3 regions of the Streptomyces sp. NPDC004111 genome follow, and region 3 is predicted to be linked to each of the others. Evidence: predicted binding sites of a transcription regulator. Region 3 holds the regulator's gene; each other region holds the start of a gene.

Region 1 (9,490 bases), on a different contig from region 3:
TCTCGGGCTTGTCGGCGATGACGGCCTCGGTGGTGAGGAACAGCGCGGCGATCGACGCGGCGTTCTGGAGGGCGGAGCGGGTGACCTTCGCCGGGTCCAGGATGCCCTCGGCGATCATGTCGACGTACTCGCCCGTGGCGGCGTTCAGACCGTGGCCGACGGCCAGGTTGCGCACCTTCTCCACGACGACGCCGCCCTCAAGGCCACCGTTGACGGCGATCTGCTTGAGCGGGGCCTCCAGGGCCAGCTTGACGGCGTTGGCGCCGGTGGCCTCGTCGCCCGTCAGCTCCAGCTTCTCGAAGACCGCGGAGGCCTGGAGGAGAGCGACGCCACCACCGGCGACGATGCCCTCTTCGACGGCCGCCTTCGCGTTGCGGACGGCGTCCTCGATGCGGTGCTTGCGCTCCTTGAGCTCGACCTCGGTGGCGGCACCGGCCTTGATGACGGCCACGCCGCCGGCCAGCTTCGCCAGACGCTCCTGGAGCTTCTCGCGGTCGTAGTCCGAGTCGCTGTTCTCGATCTCGGCGCGGATCTGGTTCACGCGACCGGCGACCTGGTCGCTGTCACCGGCACCGTCGACGATGGTCGTCTCGTCCTTGGTGATGACGACCTTGCGGGCGCGGCCGAGCAGGTCGAGGCCCGCGTTCTCCAGCTTGAGGCCGACCTCCTCGGAGATGACCGTGCCGCCGGTGAGGATGGCGATGTCGTTCAGCATGGCCTTGCGGCGGTCGCCGAAGCCCGGGGCCTTGACGGCGACGGACTTGAAGGTGCCGCGGATCTTGTTCACGACCAGGGTGGAGAGCGCCTCGCCCTCGACGTCCTCGGCGATGATCAGCAGGGGCTTGCCCGACTGCATGACCTTCTCCAGCAGCGGAAGGAGGTCCTTCACGTTGCCGATCTTCGAGTTGACGATGAGGATGTACGGGTCGTCGAGAGCCGACTCCATGCGCTCCATGTCGGTCGCGAAGTACGCCGAGATGTAGCCCTTGTCGAAGCGCATGCCCTCGGTGAGCTCAAGCTCCAGGCCGAAGGTCTGCGACTCCTCGACCGTGATGACGCCTTCCTTGCCGACCTTGTCCATGGCCTCGGCGATGAGCTCGCCGATCTGGGTGTCGGCGGCGGAGATGGAGGCCGTCGAAGCGATCTGCTCCTTGGTCTCGACATCCTTCGCCTGCTCCAGGAGGGCGGCGGAGACGGCCTCGACGGCCTTCTCGATGCCACGCTTCAGGGCCATCGGGTTGGCACCCGCGGCGACGTTGCGAAGACCCTCGCGGACCAGCGCCTGCGCGAGGACGGTCGCGGTGGTCGTACCGTCACCGGCGACGTCGTCCGTCTTCTTCGCGACCTCCTTGACGAGCTCGGCGCCGATCTTCTCGTACGGGTCCTCGAGCTCGATCTCCTTGGCGATGGAGACACCGTCGTTGGTGATCGTGGGGGCGCCCCACTTCTTCTCAAGGACGACGTTGCGGCCCTTGGGGCCAAGGGTGACCTTGACGGCGTCGGCGAGCTGGTTCATGCCACGCTCGAGGCCGCGCCGGGCCTCCTCGTCGAACGCGATGATCTTGGCCATGTGAAGTGGTCCTCCCAGGACGGGGTGGATTTCTCCGGACCGGGGGTTCGGTGCCCGCGACGGACGGCCCGCGGGAGCGGGGGATTCCTTACCCCCGGCCCCTTGGGCCTCACCGGACCTGGTCCAAGTTCTGTCACTCTCACTGGGAGAGTGCTAACGCCAATGATTAGCACTCGCCCTAGGAGAGTGCAAGCGACTACCACAGATCCCGGACTCCGCAGCATGCCCGGGGCCGGACGCACCAAGGGCCCGTACCCCTGATGACGGGATACGAGCCCTAGGTGCGTGAGTGCTGATGAAGTCGCTGAAGCGTGCGTCGGTGGCCGATCGCGCCGAGATCAGACGGCGAGCTTGACCATGTCCGCCTGCGGACCCTTCTGGCCCTGCGAGATCTCGAACTCGACTCGCTGACCTTCTTCAAGGGTGCGGTAGCCGTCCATCTGAATCGCGCTGTAGTGGACGAAAACATCCGCACCACCGTCGACCGCGATGAAGCCGTACCCCTTCTCCGCGTTGAACCACTTGACGGTGCCCTGAGCCATGCCTAACTCCCCTATTACTGGCCCTTGCGCGAGGCCGCACTTCGCGGACCCGGGTCAGACCCCACCCTCCGACAGATGCGCGGAAGATGTGCGCCGTAGCGCGTCGACCGCGGCTGAATGTATCTGCCCAACTGCCCTCTGCAACAGGTCAATTGGACGAGAATTCTGGGCAGGCCTGATCGGCCGGATCGGTCAACTGCCAACGTTCTCGGGCAAGTCGGGCCGGACATAGCGTGCGTTTCGGTGACAAAGGACGCGAACACACGGGAGCCATCTTGTCGCGTTCTCATATGCGCGAGGCACGGTCGGGCGACAGGGCTTCCCCTACTCTACCTCTTTCAACCATGCAGAATTGCCCCCTCCGCTTGTGAGCGGAGGGGGCAACTTGGGTTAACGCGGGGCGCGTCGGGGGCGCGTGCACTCCCCCGGGCGGACGGCTCTACGGACGGCCGGGCCTTGGGCCGCGGCCGGCGCTCAGCCTCCGGCGACGGCCGGGATGATCGAGACGCCGGCGCCGTCCGGGGTGGCCGTCTCCAGGCCGCTCTCGAAGCGCACGTCGTCGTCGTTCACGTACACGTTCACGAAGCGGCGCAGCTTGCCCTGGTCGTCCAGGACGCGGGCGGCGATGCCGGTGTGGTTCTTCTCCAGGTCGGCGATGACCTCGGCGAGGGTCGCGCCCTCGGCGGTGACCTCGGCCTCGCCGCCCGTGTACGTACGGAGGATGGTGGGGATGCGGACCTTGACGCTCATGGTGTTTCTGCCTTCCGGTGCGTACGGGATTCAGCGGCTCTGGGGCCCGGGACTCAGCGTGCCAGTCCGGCGTCGCGGAACGCGTCCAGGCTCGGCCGGATGGTCGCGGAGGGGCCGGTCGTCGGGGCCACCGCGTCCAGCGTCTTGAGGCCGTCGCCCGTGTTGAGCACGACGGTGGTGAGCGCCGGGTCGAGCAGACCGGCCTCGATCAGCTTCTTGGTGACGCCGACGGTCACGCCGCCCGCGGTCTCCGCGAAGATGCCCTCGGTGCGGGCCAGCAGCTTGATCGCGTCGACGACCTGCTCGTCGTTCACGTCCTCGACCGCGCCGCCGGTGCGCCGGGCGATGTCCAGGACGTACGGGCCGTCGGCCGGGTTGCCGATCGCCAGGGACTTGGCGATGGTGTTCGGCTTCTGCGGGCGGACCACGTCGTGACCGGCCTTGAAGGCGGTGGAGACCGGCGAGCAGCCCTCCGCCTGGGCGCCGAAGATCTTGTACGGCCTGTCCTCGACGAGCCCGAGCTTGATCAGCTCCTGGAGCCCCTTGTCGATCTTGGTGAGCTGCGAGCCCGAGGCGATCGGGACGACGATCTGGTCCGGCAGCCGCCAGCCGAGCTGCTCGCAGATCTCGTACGCGAGGGTCTTGGAGCCCTCGCCGTAGTACGGGCGCAGGTTGACGTTGACGAAGCCCCAGCCCTCGCCGAGCGGGTCGCCGATCAGCTCGGAGCAGAAGCGGTTCACGTCGTCGTAGTTGCCCTCGATGCCGACCAGCTCGCCCCCGTACACGGCGGCCATGACGACCTTGCCCTGCTCCAGGTCGTGCGGGATGAACACGCAGGAGCGGAAGCCGGCCCGCGCGGCGGCGGCGCCGACCGCTCCGGCCAGGTTGCCGGTGGAGGAGCAGGAGAGGGTGGTGAAGCCGAAGGCGCGGGCGGCCTCGACGGCGATGGCGACGACGCGGTCCTTGAAGGAGTGCGTCGGGTTGCCGGAGTCGTCCTTGACGAACAGGCCGCCGGTGACACCCAGTTCACGGGCCAGGTTGTCGGCCTTGACCAGCTTCGTGAAGCCGGGGTTCAGGCTGGGGTGCTCGGCGACGTCCGCCGGGACGGGGAGCAGCGGGGCGTAGCGCCAGATGTTGTCCGGGCCGGCCTCGATGCGCTTGCGGAGCTCCTCCGGGTCACCGGCGGGCAGGTCGTACGCCACTTCGAGGGGGCCGAAACAGAGCTGGCAGGCGAAGATCGGGCCGAGCTCGAAGCGCTCGCCGCACTCGCGGCACGACAGGGCGGCGGCGGGGCCGAGGTCTACGGCGGAGGTGGCGGCTTCAGTGGTCTGCACAGCCATGATGGCGAGGTCCTTTCCTCATCTTCCCCGTGACGGCTTTCGCCACGAGACGGAATTGGCACCTTCCCCACCTGACCTCGCGGTCGGCAGGGGGGTTGCCGGGACTTCAACGGGCCGTTTCCCTCAGTCCCTCTGGATGAGCGCTATGACTCCGGGGCTCCGCGCGAGCGGTCCCGGGTGTTTGTACGCGGCATCGACCCCGACATGCGACGGTCGTCCGCGTTGTTCAAGACTGTAACCGAACCCCCGGACGCCTGAGGAAGACGTCCGGACCGCGAGATGGATCACAGAGTCGGGAGTGACAGGCGTGCTGGAAGAGGTGGAGCGCTGGCTGGGCGCGCGGTCCTGGGCCGCCGCCGACCGCCCGCTGGACCTGCTGCTCGCCGCGAAAGCGGCCCGGGGCACCACCGTCAGCGTCGTCCTGCCCGCGCTCGACGAGGAGGCGACGGTCGGCCGGATCGTGACCACCGTCCGCGCGGAGCTGATGGGCCCGGAGGCGGGCGGCGGGGGCGTGCCGCTGGTGGACGAGCTGGTGGTGATCGACTCGGGCTCCACCGACGGCACCGCGAAGGCGGCGGCCGGGGCCGGGGCCCGGGTGGTGCACCGGGACGACATCCTGCCCCGCATCCCGGCGGTGCGCGGCAAGGGCGAGGTGCTGTGGCGGTCGCTGCTGGTCACACGGGGTGACGTGGTCTGTTTCGTGGACGCGGACCTGCGGGACTTCAGCTCCACGTTCGTGTCCGGGATCGTCGGGCCGCTGCTGACCGAGCCCGAGGTGCAGTTCGTGAAGGCGACGTACGACCGTCCGCTCGGCTCCGAGTTCGACGGGCCCGCCGCCGGGCGGACCGCGGGGCAGGGCGGCCGGGTCACCGAGCTGATGGCGCGCCCGCTGCTCAATCTGCACTGGCCGCAGCTGGCCGGATTCGTACAGCCGCTGGGCGGTGAGTACGCGGCCCGCCGCAGCCTCCTGGAGCGGCTGCCGTTCCCGGTGGGGTACGGGGTCGAGCTGGGCCTGCTGGTGGACTCGCTGCACACGGTGGGCCTGGACGCGCTGGCCCAGGTCGACGTGGGGGTGCGCAAGCACCGCCACCAGGACGGCCAGGCACTCGGACGGATGGCGGCCTCCATTTACCGTACGGCCCAACTGCGTCTGTCCCGGGGTCACTTGATCCGTCCGCAGCTCACCCAGTTCGAGCGGGACGGCGACACCTTCGTGCCCCGTACACACCCTGTGGACACGGAGGAGCGGCCCCCGATGCGCGAGATCGCGGAGTACGAGGCGCGGCGGGCGGCGTAGCCGGCACAGGAGGGAAAAGCCAACACACTCCGGCAAACCCCGACAAACAGGAATGGCCGCCCACGTTTGAGGGAATCCCTGACGGGCTAGGTTTCGGCACATGGCTGCCCAGATCCTTGTCGCGTCGAATCGCGGACCCGTCTCGTACACGCTCGACGACGGGACCGGGGCGCTCGACGCCAGACGCGGCGGGGGCGGCCTCGTCTCCGGCCTCAGCGCCATCGGCTCCGAGGGCGCCCTGTGGGTCTGCTCGGCGCTCGGCGACGGGGACCGCGAGGCGGTGCGCCGCGGAGTCTCCGAGCCCGGCGTCCGGATGCTCGACATCGACGCCGCCACCCACGCCGACGCGTACAACGGCATCGCCAACTCGGTGCTGTGGTTCGTCCACCACCTGCTCTACCAGACTCCGCTGGAGCCCGTCTTCGACGCGGAGTTCCGCCGCCGGTGGGCCTCGTACGAGACGTACAACCAGGCCTTCGCCCAGGCGCTGGCCGAGGAGGCGGCGCCCGGTGCCGTCGTCCTCGTACAGGACTACCACCTGTGCCTGGTCCCCGGAATGCTCCGCGCCCGGCGCCCCGACCTGCGCATCGGCCACTTCTCGCACACCCCGTGGGCCCCGGTCGACTACTTCCGCCTCCTCCCCGACGACATCGCCGAACAGCTGCTGCGCGGCATCCTGGGCGCGGACCGGGCGGCGTTCCTGACCCGGCGCTGGGCGGACGCGTTCACCGCGTGCGCGCTGAACGTACTGGGCGAGGAGGCCCTGGACGGCAAGCGGATCGGGGTGCACGGGCTCGGCGCCGACGCGGACTTCCTGCGCGAGCGCTCCCGCCGCGACGACGTGGCGGAGCGGTCGGCCACCCTGCGCGAGCAGATCGGCACCGACCCCGAGGGCCGCCCGCGCCGCACCGTGGTGCGCGTCGACCGCACCGAACTCTCCAAGAACATCGTGCGCGGCCTGCTCGCCTACGAACACCTGCTGGCCACCCGCCCCGAGTGGCACGAGCGCGTGGTGCACGTCGCCTTCGCCTACCCCTCCCGCCAGGACCTGGCGGTCTACCGCGACTACACGGCCGAGGTCCAGCAGGTCGCCGACCGCGTCAACGGCACCTACGGGACACCGGGCTGGACGCCGGTCGTCCTGCACGTCAAGGACGACTTCGCCCGCTCCCTGGCCGCCTACCGGCTCGCCGACGTGGCCCTGGTCAACCCGATCCGCGACGGCATGAACCTGGTCGCCAAGGAGGTCCCGGTGGTCTCCGACGACGGCTGCGCACTGGTGCTGTCCCGGGAGGCGGGGGCGTACGAGGAACTGGCCGACGACGCGATCACGGTCAACCCGTACGACGTGACCGGCACGGCGCAGGCCCTGCACGAGGCGCTGTCCATGGAGCCGGGCGAACGCGCGGAGCGCACCAAGCGCCTCGCCGCCGCGGCCACGGCGCTGCCGCCGCAGCAGTGGTTCCTGGAACAGCTGGAGGCGCTGCGGTCCTGACCGGGGCCCGCCGAACGCGCCTGGGGCCCGGAACTCTGTCGAGTTCCGGGCCCCAGGTCTTCAGTAGCGGGGACAGGATTTGAACCTGCGACCTCTGGGTTATGAGCCCAGCGAGCTACCGAGCTGCTCCACCCCGCGTCGGTGAACACGACAGTACGTGGTTTCCGGTGCGGTGGGAAATCGATTCCGCGCGGCCGGGCCCCGGACTACTGCCCGGCACCCTCTCCCGGCTGCCCCGCCGCGGCCACCGCGTCCGCCAACCAGCCGAGGAACGCGGCCACTTCGGCCGGTCCGGCCAGCGGCAGGTCCGCCTTCTCGGCCAGCTCGGGCACGGCCGTGCCGCTGCACACCAGCAGACCCGGGACGCCGTCCGAGCGGAGCTTCTCGACGGTGGCGTACGCGGGCAGGTCTCCGAGGTCGTCGCCCGCGTACACCACGCAGGTCGCGCCGATCTCCCGCACGTAGTCCGCGAGGGCCACCCCCTTGTCGACGCCCGGCGGCCTCAACTCCAGTACCAGACGGCCCGGTTCGAGGATCAGTCCGTGCCGGGCGGCCAGCTCGGCGAGCGGTGCGCACAGGGCGTCGAAGGCGGCCTGCGGGTCGCTGGAGCGGCGGGTGTGGACGGCGACGGCCTGCCCCTTCTCCTCCACCCAGGTGCCGCGCCAGGCACCGTGCGCGTCCAGCACACCGGGCAGCTCGGCACGGGCGGCGGCGATACCGGGGTGCGGGGCGGGGGCGCGGACCGTGCCGGTCACGGCCTCCCAGCGCTCGGCCCCGTAGTGCCCGAGCACCACGAGGTGCTCCAGGCCGGGGACACCGGCGAGCCCGCCGTACCGTACGGCGACCCCGGCGGGCCGGCCGGTCACGATCGCCACGGAGGCGACCTGCGGGGCGAGCGCCGCCAGCGCGGGCACGGCGTCGGGGTGGGCGCGGGCCCGCTCGGGGTCCGGCACGATGTCGGCGAGCGTGCCGTCGAAGTCGAGTGCGACGAGGGCGCGTTGGGGCGCCGCGAGGAGGGCGGCGAGTGCTTCGCGGCCGGATTCGGTGGACGGTTCGAAAAGAGTCCCCATGGCCCCGACCCTACCGGGGCCGGGTCCCCGGGCACACGCCGCGCCCGTGCGGGGCGGGGTCCGGCGGGAGTGCCGTGGTCAGTGGCGTTCGCGGCGTTCGGCGCGGACCCGGCGCAGCCGGTGGACGGTCACCGGGTCGTGCGCCTCGGCCCGGACGTCGTCCAGCAGGGCGTTGAGGATCTGGTAGTAGCGGGTCGGCGAGATGTCGAGCTGCTCGCGGACGGCACGCTCCTTGGCACCGGGCCCCGACCACCCCTGCCGCTCCACGGCCAGCACCGCCAGCTCCCGCGCGGACAGCGGGGGCCGGCCTGCGGGGGCGGATCCCGCGGCGGGGGCGGGGGCCGGGGCCCGGTCGGCGGCGGGGGCACCGGCGGCAGAGGTACCGGCGGCGGGCGGGCTGGCGGGGTCAGTGGCGGGCGCCTCGCCCTCGTCCTCGTACGGCATACGTCCCAGCCTAGGCGGGACCGGCCCGGACCGGACGGGCCCGGCCCGGACCCGGGCCGTGACGGCTCCGGTCCGGGCCGGGGGTGCTCCTGGGCCGGGGCCCTCCCGGGAGGGGGCGCTACTGGGCGCTGTCCGTCGCCACGGCCTCGCGGTGGAGGATGCCGAGCACGCCGCCCGGCGTGTTCCCCGGCTCGACCGCCTTGCCGATCTGCTTCTTGATGTTCTCGCTGACCTTCGCCCACGAGGTCTTGCCCACCGGGTACAGCTGCGAGGTGGGCATCGCGTCGAGGAACTTGCGGGTCTTGCGGTGCTTGCTGTCGGCGGCCATCTTGTCGGTGGCGGTGATGGTGACCGGCTGGAGGTCGAACTCGTTGGCGAAGGCCAGCACGTTCTCGTCGTTGTACGCGAAGTCGAGGAACTTGCCGATCTCCTTGCGGTGACCGTTCTGCTTGAAGCCCATCATCCAGTCGGCGACGCCCATCGCCGGGCGGGCGGAGCCGTCCTCGCTGGGCAGCGGCACCATCTCGTACTTCACGCCGTTCTTCTCGGCCTGCTGCATCAGCGACGGGTGGCCGTTGATCATGCCGACCTCGCCCTTGGCGAAGGCCTCGAAGGCGGCCTTGCGGTTGAGCTTGCCGGGGGCGACCGGGCCGGTCAGACCGGGGCCGACCAGCTTGTCCTTGAGGAAGGTGAAAGCGCCGATGTTGTCGGCGGAGTTGATCGAGTAGGCGCCGATGTCGTCGGTGTAGCCGGAACCGGCGGCCAGCATCCAGTTCATCGTCTCGGCCTGCGCCTCCTCGGGGCCCAGCGGCAGCGCGAACGGGTACTTCACGCCCTCCTCCTTGAGCGCCTTCGCGTCGGTGGCGATGTCGTCCCAGGTCTTGGGGGCGCGCTGGATGTTGGCCTTCTCGAAGAGGTCCTTGTTGTAGAACATCAGCCGGGTGCTGCCGACGAACGGCATCCCGTACTGCATCAGGTTCAC
Region 2 (9,490 bases), on a different contig from region 3:
ACACCCGTGGCCTCGTCGCCGGTCTTGTCGAGGTTGCCCTCCAGGACCTTCACGGCGTGGACGAGCGCGGAGCCACCACCGGAGACGATGCCCTCCTCGACCGCGGCGCGGGTCGCGGAGATGGCGTCCTCCAGACGGTGCTTCTTCTCCTTGAGCTCGACCTCGGTCGCGGCGCCGACCTTGATGACGCAGACGCCTCCGGCGAGCTTCGCCAGGCGCTCCTGGAGCTTCTCGCGGTCCCAGTCGGAGTCCGTGGCGTCGATCTCGGCCTTGATCTGGTTGACGCGGCCCTGGACGTCCTCGGCGTTGCCGCCGCCGTCCACGATGACCGTGTCGTCCTTGGAGATCGTGACGCGGCGGGCGGTGCCCAGCACGTCCAGACCGGCCTGGTCGAGCTTGAGGCCGACCTCCTCGGCGATGACGGTGGCACCGGTGAGGGTGGCCATGTCGCCGAGCATCGCCTTGCGGCGGTCGCCGAAGCCCGGGGCCTTGACGGCCACGGCGTTGAACGTGCCGCGGATCTTGTTGACGACGAGGGTGGAGAGCGCCTCGCCCTCGACGTCCTCGGCGATGATCAGCAGCGGCTTGGAGCCACCGGCCTGGATGACCTTCTCAAGGAGGGGGAGCAGGTCCTGGATGGAACCGATCTTGCCCTGGTGGATCAGGATGTACGGGTCGTCGAGGACGGCCTCCATGCGCTCCTGGTCGGTCACCATGTACGGGGACAGGTAGCCCTTGTCGAAGGCCATGCCCTCGGTGAAGTCGAGCTCCAGGCCGAAGGTGTTGGACTCCTCGACGGTGATGACACCGTCCTTGCCGACCTTGTCCATGGCCTCGGCGATGAGCTCGCCGACCTGCTGGTCCTGCGCGGAGAGCGCGGCCACGGCGGCGATGTCGGACTTGTCGTCGATCGGGCGGGCGGTCGCGAGGAGCTCCTCGGACACGGCCTTGACCGCGGCGTCGATGCCCTTCTTCAGGGCGGCCGGGGAAGCGCCGGCGGCGACGTTGCGCAGACCCTCGCGGACCAGCGCCTGGGCCAGCACGGTGGCGGTGGTCGTACCGTCACCCGCGATGTCGTTGGTCTTGGTCGCCACCTCCTTCACCAGCTGGGCGCCCAGGTTCTCGTACGGGTCGTCGAGCTCGACCTCACGCGCGATGGTCACACCGTCGTTGGTGATGGTGGGGGCGCCGAACTTCTTGTCGATGACGACGTTGCGGCCACGGGGGCCGATCGTCACCTTCACGGTGTCGGCAAGCTTGTTGACGCCGCGCTCAAGGGCGCGACGGGCGTCCTCGTCGAACTTCAGGATCTTCGCCATGGAGCTTTTCAAGTCCTCTCGGAATACGAACTGCGGCACTTCGCACGGTGCCTGGCACAACGAGCGGTGCAAAACGAACTACGCCCCTCGCCACCCGGCGTGTGAGCGGGGGCCAGGGGCGCAGTCCAGGAAATGCGGGAAGTGGGTTACTCCCCGGCCTGCTTACTTCTCGACGATGGCGAGAACGTCGCGGGCCGACAGGACGAGGTACTCCTCGCCGCTGTACTTCACTTCGGTGCCGCCGTACTTGCTGTACAGCACTACGTCGCCGACGTTCACGTCGAGCGGAAGGCGCTCGCCGTTCTCGAAGCGGCCCGGACCCACGGCGAGGACGACGCCCTCCTGGGGCTTCTCCTTCGCGGTGTCCGGAATGACCAGGCCAGAGGCGGTGGTCTGCTCGGCGTCGAGCGGCTGGACCACGATGCGGTCCTCAAGCGGCTTGATGGCAACCTTGGAGCTGGCGGTCGTCACGATCCGGTCTCCCCCTTCGGAGATCTCACGGGGTTAACAGTCTGGGGTGGCGACCAGGTGGATCCGTCGTCGCGGGTGCCGGACCTGCCCGTCGCTGTGTTGGCACTCTCCAGTGGTGAGTGCCAGAGCCGAGACTATGACGCGGTTAGCACTCGGTCAAGCGGAGTGCCAATTCAGGACCGCCGGTGGTGGCGGGGACCCCGGTACGAGCCGGAAGAACCCCGGTACCAGCCGCAAGAACCGGGCACGGGCCGGAGGGACCGGGGTACGGGCCGGGGCACGGGCCGGAGGGACCGGGGTACGGGCCGGCGCACGTCGCGGTACGGGGCCGGAAGCGTCTCGGTACGGACAACGCGCCCACCCCCTCCCCGGTTCCGTACGACAGTGCGAACCATGGCCCCCGACAGCGGCGCACCGCGCCGGAATCCGCCCGCGGGACAGCCCCACCGGCCCCCGAGCCGGTGGGGCGACGCGGCCCTGGCGGTACTGGTGCTCGTCGCCGACGCGGTGGTGCTCGCCGCAGCGGTGGCCTACTTCGTCGTCCGCTCCCTGCCCCGGCTCGGCGCGGTGAACAGGACGACCCCCGGCCGGGCGGGCCCGGAGGAGGCCCCGGCCATGGACTGGACGCCCGTGATCACCTTCGGCGCCGTCGCCGCCGTCGTCCTGCTGACCGCCTGGGTCTTCCTGCGCGCCGACCTGGTGATCACGGGCACCCTCCAGGCGGTGGTGGCGGTACTGATCGTGATCGCGGTGATCGTCGGAGGCGCACGGTCCTGGAAGATCGTGCGGACCGCCACCGCACACCCCGGCACCACGCACCCCGGCACCGCGCGGACCGGCACCGCACCCCCCGACGCCACCCGCGCACCCGCTCCCGTCCCCGTCCCCGTCCCCGCTAGAGGTAGTCCTCCAGCCGGGCCACCGTGAACCCCTGCTCCTGGATGCGGCGCAGCATCCGGGTCGTCATCTCGGTGATCGTCGAGCCCTTCAGCTCGGCGGGGCCGCGGAAGTGGGCGAGGACGATGTCACCGGGCTTGAGGCGCTTGCCCTCCGCGTACTGCATGTTGTGGATCTGCATCGACTCGCGCCACAGGACGAGGGCCTTCACCCCGCAACTGCCCGCCGCCCGGACCGTGTTCGCGTTGTAGTTGCCGTACGGCGGCCGGAAGAGGGTCGGCCGGCTGCCGAACTCGCGCTCCAGCCGGTCCTGCTGGCCACAGATCTGTTTCCGCTGGCCCTCGTAGGGGAGGGTGCGGAGGTTCGCGTGGCCGGTGGTGTGGTTCTGGATCGTGCCGCCGCCCGCGTCGCGGAGCTTCCTGAAGTGGCCGTAGTCGCTCCCGGCCACGCTGTCGGTCAGGAACATGCTGATCGGCAGCTTCAGGTCCGCCACCATCCGCACGAACCGGGGATCCTTCTCCGCCCCGTCGTCGAAGGTCAGGAAGACCACCTTGTCGCGGGTGCGGACCCGGTCCAGCACGACGGGCGGCCCGGACTTCCCGAGGACGGGCGTACGGTCCGGCGCGGCCGGCACCGGCGCGAGCGGCCCGGCCAGCCCCCACCGCGCGTACGCCTTCACCGGCACGCCCCGGGCGTCCACCCGGGGCGCCGCGGGGGCCGGCCGGCCGGGCTCCGGCCCGCCGGGCCGGGCGCTCGCGGTCCCGCTCGCCCCGGTCCCGGCCGACGCCCCGGCCCCCGCGCCGCCGCCCTCTCCCTGCGTGCACCCTCCCGTCACCGCGACGAGCACACCGACCGCCACCGCCCGTGCCACCCATGCCCCCGGCCGGCGTACCCGTCCTCGGCTCACACGTAATCCTCCAGCTTGGCCACCGCGTAACCCTTCGCGGTGATCGTCTTCATGACGCGACGAATCATGTCGGGCATGCTCCCCTTCCAGTCACCCCGCCCCCGGAAATGTGTGAGGACGATGTCGCCGGGGTGCAGGTCGCGGTCCCATTCGCGCCACTCCATCCGGTCCGGGAACGCCTCCGCCGCCCACAGCGGCACTGCCTTGACCCCACAGGACTTGGCGGCGACGAGCGTGTCCTTGTTGTAGTTCCCGTACGGCGGGCGGAAGAGCGGGGGCCGCTTGCCGTACCGCTTCTCGATGTTCACCTGCTGCCCGCAGATTTCGTAACGCTGCTTTCGGTACGAAAGTCCGGGCAGATAGCGGTGGTTGAGGGTGTGGTTGTGCAGGGAGACACCCAGGTCCTGCATCTTCTTGAAGTAGCCGTAGTCCTCCTTGACCAGGTAGTCGGAGAGGAACGCGCTGTACGGGATCTTGAGCTCGTTCATCATCCGGAGCAGCTCGGGGTCCTTCTCCGCGCCGTCGTCCATCGTCAGGAAGACGACCCTGTCCTTGACCGGGACGGTCGTGAAGACGGGCGGCAGCCCCTCGGAGACCTGACCGTCCACCTCGAAGCCCGGCCGGGCCTTGATCCTCGGCTTGACCCGGGGCGGCGCGGGTGCCGTCAGCGGCACCTGGGCGAGGCCCCACCGCTTGGCCGCCGCCCCCCTGGCCACCTTCGCCGCCTTCGCCGCCTCCTGCTGGCGCCGCAGCTTCTCCGCCGGGGAGAGCAGCGACCCCGCCGCGCCGTCCACCCCCTGCCCCTTCGTTTCCCCCTTCTCCCGGGCCGACCCGCCCTGCCCGCCCGTCTCCTGTGCCGGGGTCGCGCACCCCGAGGCGATTGCGGCCACCACCAGAACCGCGATCACCATCGTCCCGCGTCTGCGCCCGCCTGCTCCCGAGATATCCACAGAGAGCCCTCTTTCTTCTGTTTGTCGTACAAGTCGCATGGCGCCGCATCCTGTCAGCGCGACACCCCGCGACCCGGCCGACACCGCGACCACACCCGCCCCGTCCCCCGCACGGCCCACAGGCGTTCCCGGGCTGGCCCACAATGGACCGGGTGACGAACCGCCCCGACCCCGCGCCCTCCGCCCCCGGCCCGGCGGCCTCCGCCACCGGCCCCACGGACGCCTTCCGCGCCCTGCTCTCACCCGAGGGCCAGGCCCTCCTCGCCGAGCTGCGGGACTACGACCCCGCCCAGGAGCTGGCGGTGGCGACCCGGCTGCGCCGCGACCACTCCCCCGAGCTGGTCTCCGCCGCGCTGGCCCAGGCGCGGCTGCGGCAGCGGGCGGCGGCGAAGTTCGGCGCCGAGGACGCGGGGCGGATGTACTTCACGCCCAACGGCGTCGAGCAGTCCACCCGCAAGTCGGTGGCCGAGTACCGGGCGGCCCGCTTCCGCGCCATGGGCCCCGCGCCGGAAACCCCCGTCTCCCACGTCGTGGACCTCTGCGGCGGCATCGGCGGCGACGCCCTGGCCATGGCCCGCGCGGGCCTGACCGTCGAGGCCGTGGACCTCGACCCCGCGACCTGCCTGGCCGCCCGTGCCAACGCGGACGCCCTGCTGCCCGACCCGGCCGCCCTCACCGTCGTCACCGCGGACGTGCTGACCCACGACCTCTCCGCCGCCGAGTCCGTGTTCATCGACCCGGCCCGCCGCGCCGGCGGGCGGGGTTCGGGCCGCGGCCGGATCTTCGACCCCGAGGCGTACTCGCCGCCCCTGTCGTTCTCGATCGAGGCGGTTCGGAGCGTCGGCACCGGCGCCATCAAGATCGCCCCGGGCATCCCGCACGAGCTGGTCCCCGAGGACTTCGAGGCCGAGTGGATCTCCGACCACGGCGACGTGAAGGAGGCCGTCCTCTGGCACGCCCCGCAGGCCGCCGGGACCGGCCGGCAGACGGCCCCCGATGCCGCCCGGCGGACAGCCGCCACGGCCGACCCGCACCCCGCCGCCGACGCCCCCCGGCCCCCGTCTGCCGGCACCACCGCGGGCGCGCCCCCCGTACCCCCCGCCCCCGGTGCCCGCCGCGCCACCCTGCTGCCCGGCGGCGCGACCCTCCTCGGCCGCGGCCTGCCCGACCCCGGCGTGCGCCCGGTCGGCCGCTACCTCTACGAGCCGGACGGCGCCGTCATCCGCGCCCATCTGGTCGCGGAGGTGGCCGAGGACCTCGACGGCGGTCTGATCGACGAGACGATCGCGTACATCACGGCGGACGAGCTGCGCCCGACCCCGTACGCCACCGCCTACGAGATCACCGACCGGCTCCCCTTCGGCGTGAAGAAGCTGAAGGCCCTGCTGCGCGAGCGCGAGGTCGGCATCCTCACCGTCAAGAAGCGCGGCTCGGCCGTCGAGCCGGAGGAGCTCCGCAAGAAGATGAAGCTCTCCGGCCGGAACTCCGCCACCGTCTTCCTGACCCGTGTCGCCGGCGCCCCCGCCATGCTGATCGGCCACCCCGTCTGAGCCGTGCGGCACCGGGTAGGGCATGGGCATGACCCCTATCGACGATGCGCTCGCCGAGCTGCTGAACGTCCTTCAGCCGTATGCCGAGGACGCCGACTGGACCGTGGCCGCCGGTTCCCTGGAGTGGAGCTGCTGGGAGACGGCCGTACACATCGCGCACGATCTGACCGCGTACGCGGGGCAGTTGGCGGCCCGGCCGACGGAGGGATACCTCCCGATGGACCTGACGGTTCCGCCCGGCACGCCTCCGCGCGAGGTGCTGCACGTGATCACCGCGGCGGCCGGGCTGCTCGGCAGCGCGCTCGCCACGGCGGGCCCCGAGGTCCGGGCGTTCCACTGGGGCGCGTGCGACCCGAGCGGGTTCGAGGCGATGGGAGTGGCGGAGGCGCTGCTGCACACGTACGACATCACGCGCGGCCTGAAGGCGGAGTGGCTGCCGCCGGCCGGGCTCAGCACGCTGGTGATGGAGCGGCTGTTCCCGGAGTTCCCGGTCGGCACCGAGGAGCCGGCCCGGCTGCTGCTGTGGGCGACCGGCCGCGCGGAACTACCCGGCCGGGAGCCGCGTACGGAGTGGGTGTGGGCGGCGTCCCGGGAGCAGTTCGGGGAGTGACAGTTACCCGTGGGGCCCGGCCACGGAAGCAGTTCGCGGAGTGGCAGGTACCCATGGGGCCCGGCCACGGGAGCGGTTCGGGGAGTGACGGCAGCCCCCTGATCACCGGCCCCGACCCCGACCCCGGAACCGGCCACGGCCCGGCCCCGGGCGGCCCGTCAACTCGCTCGCAGGCTCAGGACTCCGCCCCGGTGGGCGTGTGCGCGCTGCGCAGCGCCCACCGGTAGTGCCGCACCGCCTTCAGGACGCCCAGCAGCCCCACCAGCCACAGCACGCACCCCATTCCGATGAAGTACGCGGCCTCCGCGTAGGTGTCCTCGCCGGGGAGCGCACGCGCCGACCAGCCCAGCGAGGTCCACAGTCCGAGCGCGGCCAGCACGAAGGACGGCAGCAGCCAGGCGAGGCTGCGGACCGGTGCGCGCAGTTCGGCGTCCACCGCCGGGTCGGGCCCCAGTTCGCCCCAGGCGCGCAGCCGTTCGCGTATCACCCGGTCGCGCCTGACGCCGAGCCCCAGCAGGATCGCGGCGGGCACGATCGCGCCGATGCCGAGCACCAGGAAGACCACACCGACCAGGACTTCGGGGAACATGCCCTCGGCGAAGGACTGGAGCGCCACTCCCACGCAGCCCCACCCGATCACCAGCAGCAGCGCGTACAGCCAGAAGCCGACCGCCGCGGGCACCCCGAGCGCCCGGCGTCCCAGCTCCCGCATCGCGCGGGCCCGGTCGGCCAGCAGTGCGCCGCGGTCGGGCCAGGCCTGGATCTCGGCGGGCGGCGGGGGCGGCGGCAGGGGCGGGCGCGGCATGCGGCTCGGGTTCCTTCGTACGGTGACGGGGCCGCGTCGACGCTACCGCGCGGGTCCGCCCCGTCGGAGCAGAGCCCCCCTCAGAGGTCCGTCAGCTCCTCCGCGTACACCTGCGAGAGCGGCTGCGGGCCCACGTACTGCTGGCAGTTGCAGGTGCCGGCCTCGAAGCGGATCGGCTTCTTGTCCTCGTCCCAGGCGGTCGGCTGCTCCACCGACTCGTGGCACTTGCCCGCCTTGTCGTGCTTCGCGAGGTGGTGCGTGCAGCCGCAGACCGGCTCGGGCGGTTTGCCCGCCGCCTCCAGGGCCTGCCGCTCCTTGCGCTCGGCGGCGATCCGCTCCATCTGCCGCTCGTGCCTGGTGGCGAGGGCCTGCCGGCCCATGTTCGCCATGCCGCCGAAGCCGCCCATCATGAAGAAGATGAACAACCACCAGTACCAAGCCATCTGAACACCCCTTCCCCCGGTCCTACTCGTCCCCCAGAGTACGGCGGCCTCGGCAAACGGAGGCTAAAGGGACAACGGTCGCTACAGCCCGAGAAGTTCCCTCACGTTCGCGTCCGGCACCAGTGCGTGGTCGGCCGCCTCCGTTCCGTACGGGAACCCGCTGCCGAACAGCAGCCGTTCGGGCCCGAAGGTCACCGCCGCCCGCCGCAGCGCGTCCGCGTCGGGCACCGCGTGGTGGTGGCGGGGGCCGAGCGGGCGGGACGGCGGGACGGCACCGGTGGTGACGAGGCGGATGTCGGGGTACGGGGTCAGGTCCGGCTCCTCACCGGCCCGCGGGGCGTCCTCGCCGTCCGGCGTGTGGAGGAGGAGCACCGCGCCGCGCAGTTCCAGCGCCTCGAAGAGGGGGACGAACTCGGGGTCGTCGAGCGGCCGGCCGAGCACGGTCGTCGTGACGGCGGCACCCAGGAAGCCCAACTCGTCCATGGCGCGCCCCAGTTCGTCGGCCGCCGCGAGACCGTTCGGCAGCGGCAGGGCGGCGAGGGCGCGGAAGCGGCCGGGGTGGGCCGTGAGGAGGTCGCCGTACGCGGCGTTGGCGACCCGGGCCGCCCCGAGCGCCTGCCAGGAGTCCGGGAAGTACGGGGTCAGCGGTGCGGCCGAGAGCAGCTGTACGTCGACCCCGGCCGCGTCCATCGCCGCCAGCCGGGCCTCGATCTCCGGCTCCGTGCCGCCGCCACGGCTCTTGCGCGCGGCGGCGGTCAGGTCCGACGGGCCGCGGAAGTCGTCCAGCATGGCCAGGTAGAGCTCGGGGAAGTAGTGCGCGTGGACGTCGACCCTCATGACCGCTTCACTCCTTATGCCCGTTTCGCTACGGGTTCCGAGCGTACCCCGGGCCCGGAGAAGGGGCCGGTCGCGCGCACCGGGGCGGACGGTGCCGGACCTCGCCCGGGTCCGGCACCGGGATCAGTCCGGGACCGTCTCGAAGCGCCACCTGTGCACGGCCCGGGTGATCAGGTCGGCCTCCGGCTCGGGAAGTTCGGGCAGCTCCGCGTCGAGCGGGGCCTCCCACCAGGTGATGACCAGGACCCGGTCCTGCGGCGCCCGCAGCAGTTCCCGCCGCACCGGGGAGAGGGCCAGTTCACCGGCCCTGGCCCTGGCCCACTCCAGCAGTTCGGCGCCCCTGCCGTCGGTGGCACGGGCCTCCCACATCAGTGCGACGGTCATGAGTAGAGGTTGTCCTTGCTGATCTCGTGGACGTGGTCGTGGTCATGGGCGTGCGAGTGGCCGTGCCCATGCCCGTCGTCGGCGTGCGAGTCCCCCGGTACGTGGGGTTCGGTCACCGGGAGCGAGGAGTCCGCGGACAGGTCCCAGTCCGAGGACGGCCTGCTCCGGGCCACCATCTCGGCGCCGAGGGCCGCGACCATCGCCCCGTTGTCCGTGCACAGACCGGGCCGCGGGACGCGCAGCTTGATGCCGGCCCGCTCGCAGCGCTCCTCGGCGAGCGCCCGCAGCCGGGAGTTGGCGGCGACGCCGCCGCCGAT
Region 3 (9,490 bases):
GACCGTACGCGGCCGTCACCGGCGCACTCCGGGCACGGCGTGGGCACGACCGTGCCGAAGCCCTGGCACTGCGGGCAGGGCCGCGAGGTCATGACCTGGCCGAGGAACGACCGGGTGACCTGCGAGACCTCACCGCGGCCGCGGCACATGTCGCAGGTCTGCGCAGAGGTGCCGGGGGCCGCGCCCTCGCCGCTGCACGTGGTGCAGACGACGGCGGTGTCGACCTGGATCTCCTTGGTCGTGCCGAAGGCCGCCTCGTTGAGGTCGATCTCCAGGCGGATCATGGCGTCCTGGCCCCGGCGGGTCCGCGAGCGCGGTCCGCGCTGCGAGGCCGTGCCGAAGAAGGCGTCCATGATGTCGGAGAAGTTTCCGAATCCGCCCTGGCCGAAGCCGCCGGCCCCGCCACCGCCGGAGGCGGACAGCGGGTCGCCGCCGAGGTCGTAGACCTGCTTCTTCTGCGGGTCCGACAACACCTCGTAGGCGGCGTTGATCTCCTTGAAGCGCTCCTGAGTCTTCGGGTCCGGATTCACGTCCGGGTGAAGCTCACGCGCAAGACGCCTGAACGCCTTCTTGATTTCGTCCTGGGAAGCGTCGCGGCGCACGCCGAGTACGGCGTAGTAGTCCGTGGCCACTTACGACTCCGCCAGGATCTGTCCGACGTAACGTGCCACTGCGCGTACCGCTCCCATCGTTCCGGGGTAGTCCATGCGGGTCGGTCCGACCACGCCTAGTTTGGCGACTGCCTCGTCGCCCGAACCGTAGCCGACTGCGACCACGGACGTAGAACTGAGTCCTTCATGGGCGTTCTCGTGCCCGATACGTACGGTCATACCGGACTCGGTCGCCTCGCCGAGCAGCTTCAGCAGAACCACCTGCTCCTCCAGCGCCTCCAGAACGGGCCGGATGGTGAGCGGGAAGTCGTGGCCGAAGCGGGTGAGATTGGCGGTGCCGCCGATCATCAGCCGTTCCTCGGTCTCCTCCACGAGTGTCTCCAGAAGAGTCGCGAGAACCGTCGAAACGGTTCCCCTGTCCTCCGGTTCGAACGACTCGGGAAGTTCCTGCACCAACTGCGGTACGTCCGCGAAACGGCGGCCCACGACCCGGCTGTTGAGCCGCGCCCGCAGGTCCGCCAGGGACGTCTCGCCGAACGGCGCCGGGCAGTCGATCATCCGCTGCTCGACCCGTCCGGTGTCGGTGATCAGCACCAGCATCAGCCGCGCGGGGGCAAGTGAGAGCAATTCCACGTGCCGCACCGTCGAGCGCGTCAGCGACGGGTACTGGACGACGGCCACCTGCCGGGTCAGCTGCGCGAGCAGCCGCACCGTACGGGCGACGACGTCGTCGAGGTCCACGGAGGCGTCCAGGAAGTTCTGGATGGCCCGCCGCTCCGGCGTGGACAGCGGCTTGACGCCGGCCAGCCGGTCGACGAACAGCCGGTAGCCCTTGTCGGTGGGAATGCGCCCGGCACTGGTGTGCGGCTGGGCGATGAAGCCCTCGTCCTCCAGGGCGGCCATGTCGTTGCGGACGGTGGCCGGGGAGACACCGAGCTGGTGGCGCTCGGTGAGGGCCTTGGAGCCGACGGGCTCCTCCGTGCCGACATAGTCCTGGACGATGGCGCGCAGCACTTCAAGTCTGCGTTCACTGAGCATCGCGCACACCTCCAAGCCGTGTTGTTCCCTGGTGCAGGTCGCTCATGGACGGCATGTTCCCCGCCACCCTGCCTGGCACTCCCCCTGTACGAGTGCCAGCGATTCCCCGGGCCAGTGTACGGCGGCGGGGTGCCACCCGAACAAGGGCGGCTGCTCACGCTAGCGTCACGGTATGGACTTGCGATGGGAAGAGCTGGGCGCCGAAGCAGGCTGGGAACATCTCGCGCCGGGCGTCGCGAGGCGCCGGCTGCCGGGCTGGGACGCCACGGTGGGCCTGGTGGCGGGCGCCTGCGGGGCACTGCTCTTCGACACCGGTTCCACCCTGCGCGAGGGCGCCTCGGTCCGCCGGGAGGCCGAGGTTCTGCTCGGCCGCAGAGTGACGCACATCGCGCTCAGCCACTCCCACTTCGACCATGTGCTGGGCACGGGCGTGTTCGCGGGCGTGGAGGTCTTCGCCGCGGTCGGCATGGACACGGCCCTCACCGCGCAGCGCGAGACGATCTCCACCTCGGCGGTGCGGCACGGAGTGGCGCCCGCGGCCGCCGTCGAGGCCGCCGACCTCCTCACCGCCCCGCACCACCTCGTCTCCGGCGAACGCACCCTCGACCTGGGCGGCGGCCGCACCGTGCTGCTCGCCAACCTGGGCCCGGCGCACAGCAGGCACGACCTGGTGGCCCTGGTCCCGGGCCTCGGGGACACCCCCGAGGTGGTCTTCTGCGGCGACCTGGTGGAGGAGTCGGGCGACCCCCAGGCGGGCAGCGACGCCGTCACCGGACGCTGGCCCGAGTCCCTGGACCGGCTGCTCGCCCTGGGCGGCGAGAGCGCGCTGTACGTCCCCGGACACGGGGCCGCGGTGGACGCCGCCTTCGTACGCGCACAGCGCGACGCACTGGCCCACCGCTTCCGGGACTAGCCGCTTGCGGGACCGGCGCGTGCCGGGCCGGACCGGCCGCTCGTGGGGACCCGCCCCTGTAGCGTTTGGCGAATGCGCAGCTACAGCCCGGACTTCACCCCGCCGTGGAAGAAGTCGACGCCGGTCCCGGAGGTTCCCGCCGATCCCGATCTGGTGGTCGAGGAGGTGTCCACGGGCTTCTGCGGCGCGGTGATCCGCACCGAGAAGACCGCCGAGGGCCCCACCGTCACCCTGGAGGACCGCTTCGGCAAGCACCGCGTGTTCCCCATGGCCCCCGCCGGTTTCCTGCACGAGGGCAGGCCGGTCACCCTGGTGCGCCCGTCGGCCGCCGCGGGACCGGCCCGCCCCACCCGTACCGCCTCCGGCTCCGTCGCGGTCGCGCACGCGCGCGCCCGCGTCGCCAGGGCGGGCCGCATCTACGTGGAGGGCCGCCACGACGCCGAACTGGTGGAGCGCGTCTGGGGCGACGACCTGCGCGTCGAGGGCGTCGTCGTGGAGTACCTGGAGGGTGTCGACGACCTTCCGGCGATCGTCGCCGAGTTCGGTCCGAGCCCGGACGCCCGGCTCGGCGTCCTGGTCGACCACCTGGTGCCCGGCTCCAAGGAGTCCCGCATCGCCGCCTCGGTGACCCACACGGACGTCCTGGTCGTCGGGCATCCGTACATCGACGTGTGGGAGGCCGTGAAGCCCTCCTCGGTGGGCATCGCGGGCTGGCCGGTGGTCCCGCGCGGCCAGGACTGGAAGACGGGCGTGTGCCGGTCGCTGGGCTGGCCGGAGAACACGGGCGCGGCCTGGCAGCACATCCTGGGCCGGGTCCGCTCGTACCGCGACCTCCAGCCGGAGCTGCTCGGCCGGGTCGAGGAGCTGATCGACTTCGTGACGGCACCGGCGGAGTAGCGCGCGGCGGGAACAAGGGCGGCCCTGTCGCCCGCCCGCCCGTCAGTCCACCAGGTCCCGCACCACCGCGTCCGCCAGCAGTCGCCCGCGCAGCGTCAGCACCGCACGGCCCTGCGCGTAAGGACCGTCCTCCAGGAGCCCGCTCCTTACCGCCTGCTCGGCGGCGGCAAGTCCGGCGGGCTTCAGCAGCGACAGTTCGCAGCCCTCGACCAGGCGCAGTTCCAGCAGGATCCGCTCGACCCGCCGGTCCTCCGCCGACAGCACCTCGCGGCCCGCGCCCGGGGAGCGCCCGTCGCCCAGGGCCTGCGCGTAGGCGCCGGGGTGCTTGACGTTCCACCAGCGCACCCCGCCCACGTGGCTGTGCGCGCCGGGGCCAGCCCCCCACCAGTCGGCGCCGCGCCAGTACAGCTCGTTGTGCAGGCAGCGGCCCGCCTCGGAGGTGGCCCAGTTGGACACCTCGTACCAGGAGAAACCGGCTGCCGACAGGGCTTCCTCGGTCATCAGGTAGCGGTCCGCGTGAACGTCGTCGTCGGTCATCGGGACCTCGCCGCGGCGGATCCGGCGGGCCAGCTGGGTGCCCTCCTCGACGATCAGCGCGTACGCGCTGACGTGGTCGGGGCCCGCCCCGATCGCCGCGTCCAGGGACGCCTGCCAGTCGGCGTCCGACTCCCCCGGCGTGCCGTAGATCAGGTCCAGGTTCACATGGTCGAACCCGGCGGCCCGCGCCTCCGCGACGCACTCCTCGGGGCGTCCCGGGGTGTGCGTGCGGTCCAGCACCTTCAGTACGTGCGGGCGGGCGCTCTGCATGCCGAAGGAGACCCGGTTGAAGCCGCCCTCGCGAAGCTCCGCCAGGTACGCCGGGTTCACCGACTCCGGATTGGCCTCGGTCGTCACCTCGCAGTCGTCCGCGAGGGAGAACTCCTCGCGGATCGCGGCCAGCATCGTGACGAGATCGGCGGCGGGCAGCAGCGTCGGCGTGCCCCCGCCGACGAACACGGTGCGCACCGGCCGCGGGTCGTCGCCCAGCACCTTGCGCGCGAGGCGCACCTCCTCCACGAGCGTCGCCGCGTAGTTGTCGCGGGAGGCGAGTACGCCGCCGGAGCCGCGCAGCTCGGTCGCCGTGTAGGTGTTGAAATCGCAGTAGCCGCAGCGGGTCGCGCAGTAGGGGACGTGCAGATAGAACCCGAGGGGCCGCTCCCCCGCCCCCCGCAGCGCGTCGGGAGGCAGCGCCCCGTCCTCGGGCATGGGCTCACCGTCAGGCAGTACAGAAGGCATGCCCCCATTGTCCGCCCTCGCGCCGAAGGCTCCGCCCACCCCCTCGACCGGGCCGGGCCGGCCCCCGCCCGTCCCCGCCGGGCACCGCCCCCGTCGTGCCCCCGCCCGCTAGTCCGCGCGCAGCACCAGCAGCGCCAGGTCGTCGTCCGGCGGGTCCGCGGCGAAGGCGTGCACCGCCCGGGTGATCCGCTCCGCCACACCCTGCGCCGACAGCCCCACGCATCCCGCCAGCGCCCTGGCGACCCCGTCCGCGTCGTCGAACATCGCCCGCCCGTTGCGCCGCTCGGTGACGCCGTCGGTGACGCTCAGCAGCGACTCCCCTGAGGCCAGGACGAACGTCTCGCTCTCGTACGCCGCGTCGTCCAGCACTCCCAGCAGCACCCCGGGCCGTCCCGCCACCCGTACGTCGCCGTCGGGCCGCAGCACCAGCGGCAGCGGGTGTCCGGCGCTGGAGACCGTGCAGCGCACCCCGCCGCCCTCGGACTGCGGCAGCGGCTCCAGCTCCCCGTACAGCATCGAAAGGAAACGTGCCTGCGGTCCCTCGGGCAGTTCCTGGCCGCCGGCCGCCGCGACCAGCCGCGCGGCGGCGTCCGCGGACTCCATCGCGTCGTCGAGCAGCAGCCGGTTGAGGCGGTCGAGCACCTCCGCGACCTGGTAGCCCTCGCGGGCGAGCAGCCGCAGCCACGGCCGTACGAGCCCGGTGACCACGGCGGCCTCGGGGCCGTTGCCCTGCACGTCGCCGAGGGCGAAGCACCAGCGCCCCTCGGACGCGTGGAAGATGTCGTAGAAGTCGCCGCCGGCCAGCCCCTCGCCGCGGGGCTGGTAGACGAGGGCGCTGGTCATGCCGGGGATCTTCGCGACGCGGCTGGGCAGCAGGGCCCGCTGGAGGACGCGCGAGATGTTGGCCTGCTGGGTGTAGCGGCGGGCGGCCCCGACGGCCAGGGCGACCCGGCGCACGAAGTCCTCGATCAGGCCGGTCACCTCGTCGGGGATCCGGGCGATCCCGGCCCGGCCCATCATGAGGATGCCGACCCGGCTCCCGCCCACCACCATCCGGCAGGCGAGCACCGCGCCGGCGGGGCCGAAGCTCTCCCCGGCGCTCGGCCAGGGCAGCGGTACGGGGCCGCCGCGGGCGGGTTCCGGCAGCCGGGGCGGCTCCTTCTCCAGCCTGGCGCGCAGTTCCTCCATGCACGCCTCGCGCGCGTGCCAGACGCGGGCGAGCCGTGGTTCCGCCGCCGGACCACCGCCCTCCGGGTCGAGCCACACGGCGCACCAGTCGGCCAGCCGGGGCACCAGCAGCTGTGCCGCCAGCGCGACCACCATGTCCTGGTCGAACTGTCCGGCGAGCAGGTCGGACGCCTCGGCGAGGAACGACAGGGCGCCCCGGTTGATCCAGTCGGGGTCCTCGTCGCGGACCTGCCGCCGGGGCAGCGGGGCGAGGATCTCGGCGGTGCGCAGGCCGCGCTGGAGGGCCCGCTCGGAGGGCCGGACGACATGACCGGGGTCCGCCGGGTCCGTCGGGGCGCTGTTGTACCGCCAGTTGTCGAGGGTGAGCGCGGCCCAGACGGTCTTGAGGCCGGTGCGGTAGGTGACGCCCCAGCTCTCGGCGAGTCCGGCGACCAGGTGGAGGCCGCGGCCGTACTCCGGGGAGCCGCTTCTCTCGCGGCGCTGCGGCTGGTTGTGCACCACCCGGGAGGGGTGGTGGTCGGAGACCTCGACGACGAGGACGGTGCCGCCGCCCTGCGGGTCGGCCCTCTCCATCCGGCACAGCAGCTCGACGGTGGTGCCGGCGTGCACGACCGCGTTGGTGACGAGTTCGTTCACGACGAGGGCGGCGTCGTCGGCGAGCCGGCCGGCGATGCCCTCGTCGTCGGGCAGCAGGGACGTGCCCGACCAGTCCGCGACGGCGGCCCGGACGAACTTGCGCGCGGCGGAGGGGGCAAGCGGGTTTCCCGGCAGGCTGGTGCGGGCCTCGGACTGGATCTCGTACCTCCCAACCTGCGGGGCGTTCTCGCGGGCGCCTTCGTCCCGCTGTGTCGGAATGAGTGTCACGGTGCGGCTCCTGATCAGTTGTCGCAATGCGCCGCTTACGACAACCACAGGGTGACAGACTGAGCCTGCCCATAAGCACCGAGTCACCGAAGTGGGCCGCAAATGAACGAAGACCGAGCCATTCCACGTCCCGGCACGCGCGCCCACATCCGTACCGGTGGCGCACGCCCGGCAGAGCCTCCCGCGGACGACGGCCACCCCGGCGACGGCTGGGTGCACGCCTCCGAACTGCGCCCCCTCCTCGCCGCGATGACCTCGCTGCGCGACGGCGACTTCCGGGTGCGGCTGCCGGAGACGCACGCCGGTCCCTCCGGTGAGCTGACCGCCGTCTTCAACCAGATCGCCGACCGCAAGGAGCACTTCGCGGGCGAACTGGCCCGGGTGCGGAGGGAAGTGGTACGGCACGGCAGGCTCGACGAGCGGCTGACGGCCAGCCCCGGCCAGGGCGGCTGGGCCTCCAACATCAACAGTACGAACGCGCTCCTCGACGCCCTGGTGGTGCCTGCCGCCAACGCCACGCGGGTGCTGGACGCGGTCGCGGGCGGCGATCTGACCCAGCGGGTCGATCTGCACGACGGCAAAAGGCAGTTGCACGGCGATCTGCGGCGGCTGGGCCGGGCCGTCAACAAGATGGTCGACCAGCTCTCGCTGTTCACGGGCGAGGTGACCCGGGTGGCCCGCGAGGTCGGTACCGAGGGGCGGCTCGGCGGGCGCGCCAAGGTGCAGGGTCTGTCGGGGAGTTGGCGGGACGTGACGGAGGCCGTCAACACGATGGCGTCCCGGCTGACCGCCCAGGTCCGCGACATCGCGGCGGTGACGACGGCGGTGGCCCGTGGCGACCTGACCCGTACGGTCACGGTGGAGGCGACCGGTGAGCTGCTCGAACTGAAGCTGACCGTGAACACGATGGTCGACCAGCTCTCCGCCTTCGCCGACGAGGTCACCCGCGTCGCCCGCGAGGTCGGCACGGTCGGTCAGCTGGGCGGCCGCGCCCAGGTGCGCGGGGTCAGCGGGGTGTGGAAGGACCTCACCGACAACGTCAACTTCATGGCGTCCAACCTGACCTCCCAGGTCCGCAACATCGCCCAGGTCACCACCGCCGTCGCCAACGGCGACCTGTCGCAGAAGATCACCGTGGACGCGCAGGGCGAGATCCTGGAGCTGAAGTCGACGATCAACACGATGGTCGACCAGCTCTCCGCCTTCGCCGACGAGGTCACCCGCGTCGCCCGCGAGGTCGGCACCGAGGGAAACCTCGGCGGACGCGCCCAGGTGCGTGGCGTTTCCGGTGTCTGGAAGGACCTCACCGAGAACGTCAACTTCATGGCGGACAACCTGACCTCCCAGGTGCGCAACATCGCGCTCGTCTCCACGGCCGTCGCCCAGGGCGACCTCGGCAAGAAGATCACCGTCGAGGCGAAGGGCGAGATCCTCGAACTCAAGTCGACGATCAACACGATGGTCGACCAGCTCTCCGCCTTCGCCGACGAGGTCACCCGCGTCGCCCGCGAGGTCGGCACCGAGGGAAACCTCGGCGGCCAGGCGCAGGTGCGCGGGGTCAGCGGAGTGTGGAAGGACCTCACCGACAACGTCAACTTCATGGCGTCCAACCTGACCTCCCAGGTCCGCAACATCGCCCAGGTCACCACCGCCGTCGCCAACGGCGACCTCTCCAAGAAGATCACCGTCGACGCCCGCGGGGAGATCCTGGAGCTGAAGGACACCGTCAACACGATGGTGGAACAGTTGCGGGCCTTCGCCGACGAGGTCACCCGGGTCGCCCGCGAGGTCGGCACCGACGGCCGGCTCGGCGGCCGTGCCCAGGTCCTCGGTGTGTCGGGGGTCTGGAAGGACCTCACCGACAACGTCAATTACATGGCCGACAACCTGACCTCCCAGGTGCGCAACATCGCCCAGGTCGCCACCGCCGTGGCCCAGGGCGACCTCTCCAAGAAGATCGACGTCGACGCGCGCGGCGAGATCCTGGAGCTGAAGACCACCATCAACACGATGGTCGACACGCTGTCCTCGTTCTCCTCCGAGGTCACCCGGGTCGCCCGGGAGGTCGGTTCCGAGGGCCAGCTGGGCGGCCAGGCGCGCGTCGAGGGCGTGTACGGCACGTGGAAGCGCCTGACCACCAACGTCAACGAACTCGCCCTGAACCTCACCACCCAGGTCCGCGCCATCGCCGAGGTGGCCTCCGCCGTCGCCCAGGGCGACATGTCCCGCTCGATCACCGTCGAGACCCGCGGCGAGGTCTCCGAGCTGAAGGACAACATCAACCTGATGGTGTCCAACCTCCGCGAGACCACCCGCGCCAAGGACTGGCTGGAGTCCAACCTGGCGCGCCTGGCGGGCCTGATGCAGGGCCACCGCGACCTGATGGAGGTCGCCGACCTGATCCTGCGCGAACTGACCCCGCTGGTGAACGCCCAGTTCGGCGCGTTCTTCCTGGCCGACCCCGACACCGACGGCACCCCCTCGCACACCACCAACGCGACGATGCCCCAGCGCGGTCTCGCCTTCATCGCCGGCTACGGCTCCGCGCAGGGCGCCACCGTCGACACCCACGGCATGCCGGGCCACGGTCTGGTCCGCCAGGCCGCCCTGGAGAAGAAGCGGATCCTGGTCGAGGAGGCGCCGCCGGACTACATCAAGATCAACTCGGGTCTCGGCGAGGCCGCCCCGGCGAGTGTCGTCATCA

What was found. Region 3 encodes HrcA, which represses chaperone genes, less so after heat shock. Its sites were predicted from a motif close to TTNGCACTCNGNNNNNCNGAGTGCNAA; they were not measured.
Region 1: a site for HrcA is predicted at 1,737-1,763, ahead of groL (chaperonin GroEL). Genes of this name have one in related genera too.
Region 2: a site for HrcA is predicted at 1,936-1,962, ahead of groES (co-chaperone GroES). Genes of this name have one in related genera too.

Annotation. Positions count from the first base shown of each region.
Region 1 covers NZ_JBIAMU010000004.1:82,220-91,709, reverse strand. The annotation lists gene groL (chaperonin GroEL) at 1-1,570, opposite strand, end outside; gene ACFYVL_RS10145 (cold-shock protein) at 1,909-2,112, opposite strand; gene ACFYVL_RS10140 (MoaD/ThiS family protein) at 2,587-2,862, opposite strand; gene thrC (threonine synthase) at 2,916-4,202, opposite strand; SAM riboswitch class I at 4,218-4,345, opposite strand; gene ACFYVL_RS10130 (glucosyl-3-phosphoglycerate synthase) at 4,510-5,499, shown strand; gene ACFYVL_RS10125 (trehalose-6-phosphate synthase) at 5,600-6,994, shown strand; tRNA gene ACFYVL_RS10120 (tRNA-Met) at 7,059-7,132, opposite strand; gene otsB (trehalose-phosphatase) at 7,201-8,064, opposite strand; gene ACFYVL_RS10110 (DUF3263 domain-containing protein) at 8,143-8,508, opposite strand; gene ACFYVL_RS10105 (ABC transporter substrate-binding protein) at 8,627-9,490, opposite strand, start outside.
Region 2 covers NZ_JBIAMU010000016.1:153,441-162,930, forward strand. The annotation lists gene groL (chaperonin GroEL) at 1-1,319, opposite strand, end outside; gene groES (co-chaperone GroES) at 1,482-1,790, opposite strand; gene ACFYVL_RS29175 (hypothetical protein) at 2,184-2,717, shown strand; gene ACFYVL_RS29180 (polysaccharide deacetylase family protein) at 2,686-3,594, opposite strand; gene ACFYVL_RS29185 (polysaccharide deacetylase family protein) at 3,591-4,583, opposite strand; gene ACFYVL_RS29190 (SAM-dependent methyltransferase) at 4,697-6,094, shown strand; gene ACFYVL_RS29195 (hypothetical protein) at 6,123-6,704, shown strand; gene ACFYVL_RS29200 (hypothetical protein) at 6,880-7,509, opposite strand; gene ACFYVL_RS29205 (hypothetical protein) at 7,590-7,952, opposite strand; gene ACFYVL_RS29210 (amidohydrolase family protein) at 8,034-8,789, opposite strand; gene ACFYVL_RS29215 (hypothetical protein) at 8,913-9,173, opposite strand; gene tsaD (tRNA (adenosine(37)-N6)-threonylcarbamoyltransferase complex transferase subunit TsaD) at 9,170-9,490, opposite strand, start outside.
Region 3 covers NZ_JBIAMU010000029.1:103,595-113,084, reverse strand. The annotation lists gene dnaJ (molecular chaperone DnaJ) at 1-632, opposite strand, end outside; gene hrcA (heat-inducible transcriptional repressor HrcA) at 633-1,649, opposite strand; gene ACFYVL_RS40070 (MBL fold metallo-hydrolase) at 1,822-2,562, shown strand; gene ACFYVL_RS40065 (DUF3097 domain-containing protein) at 2,635-3,459, shown strand; gene hemW (radical SAM family heme chaperone HemW) at 3,502-4,734, opposite strand; gene ACFYVL_RS40055 (SpoIIE family protein phosphatase) at 4,843-6,786, opposite strand; gene ACFYVL_RS40050 (HAMP domain-containing protein) at 7,036-9,490, shown strand, end outside.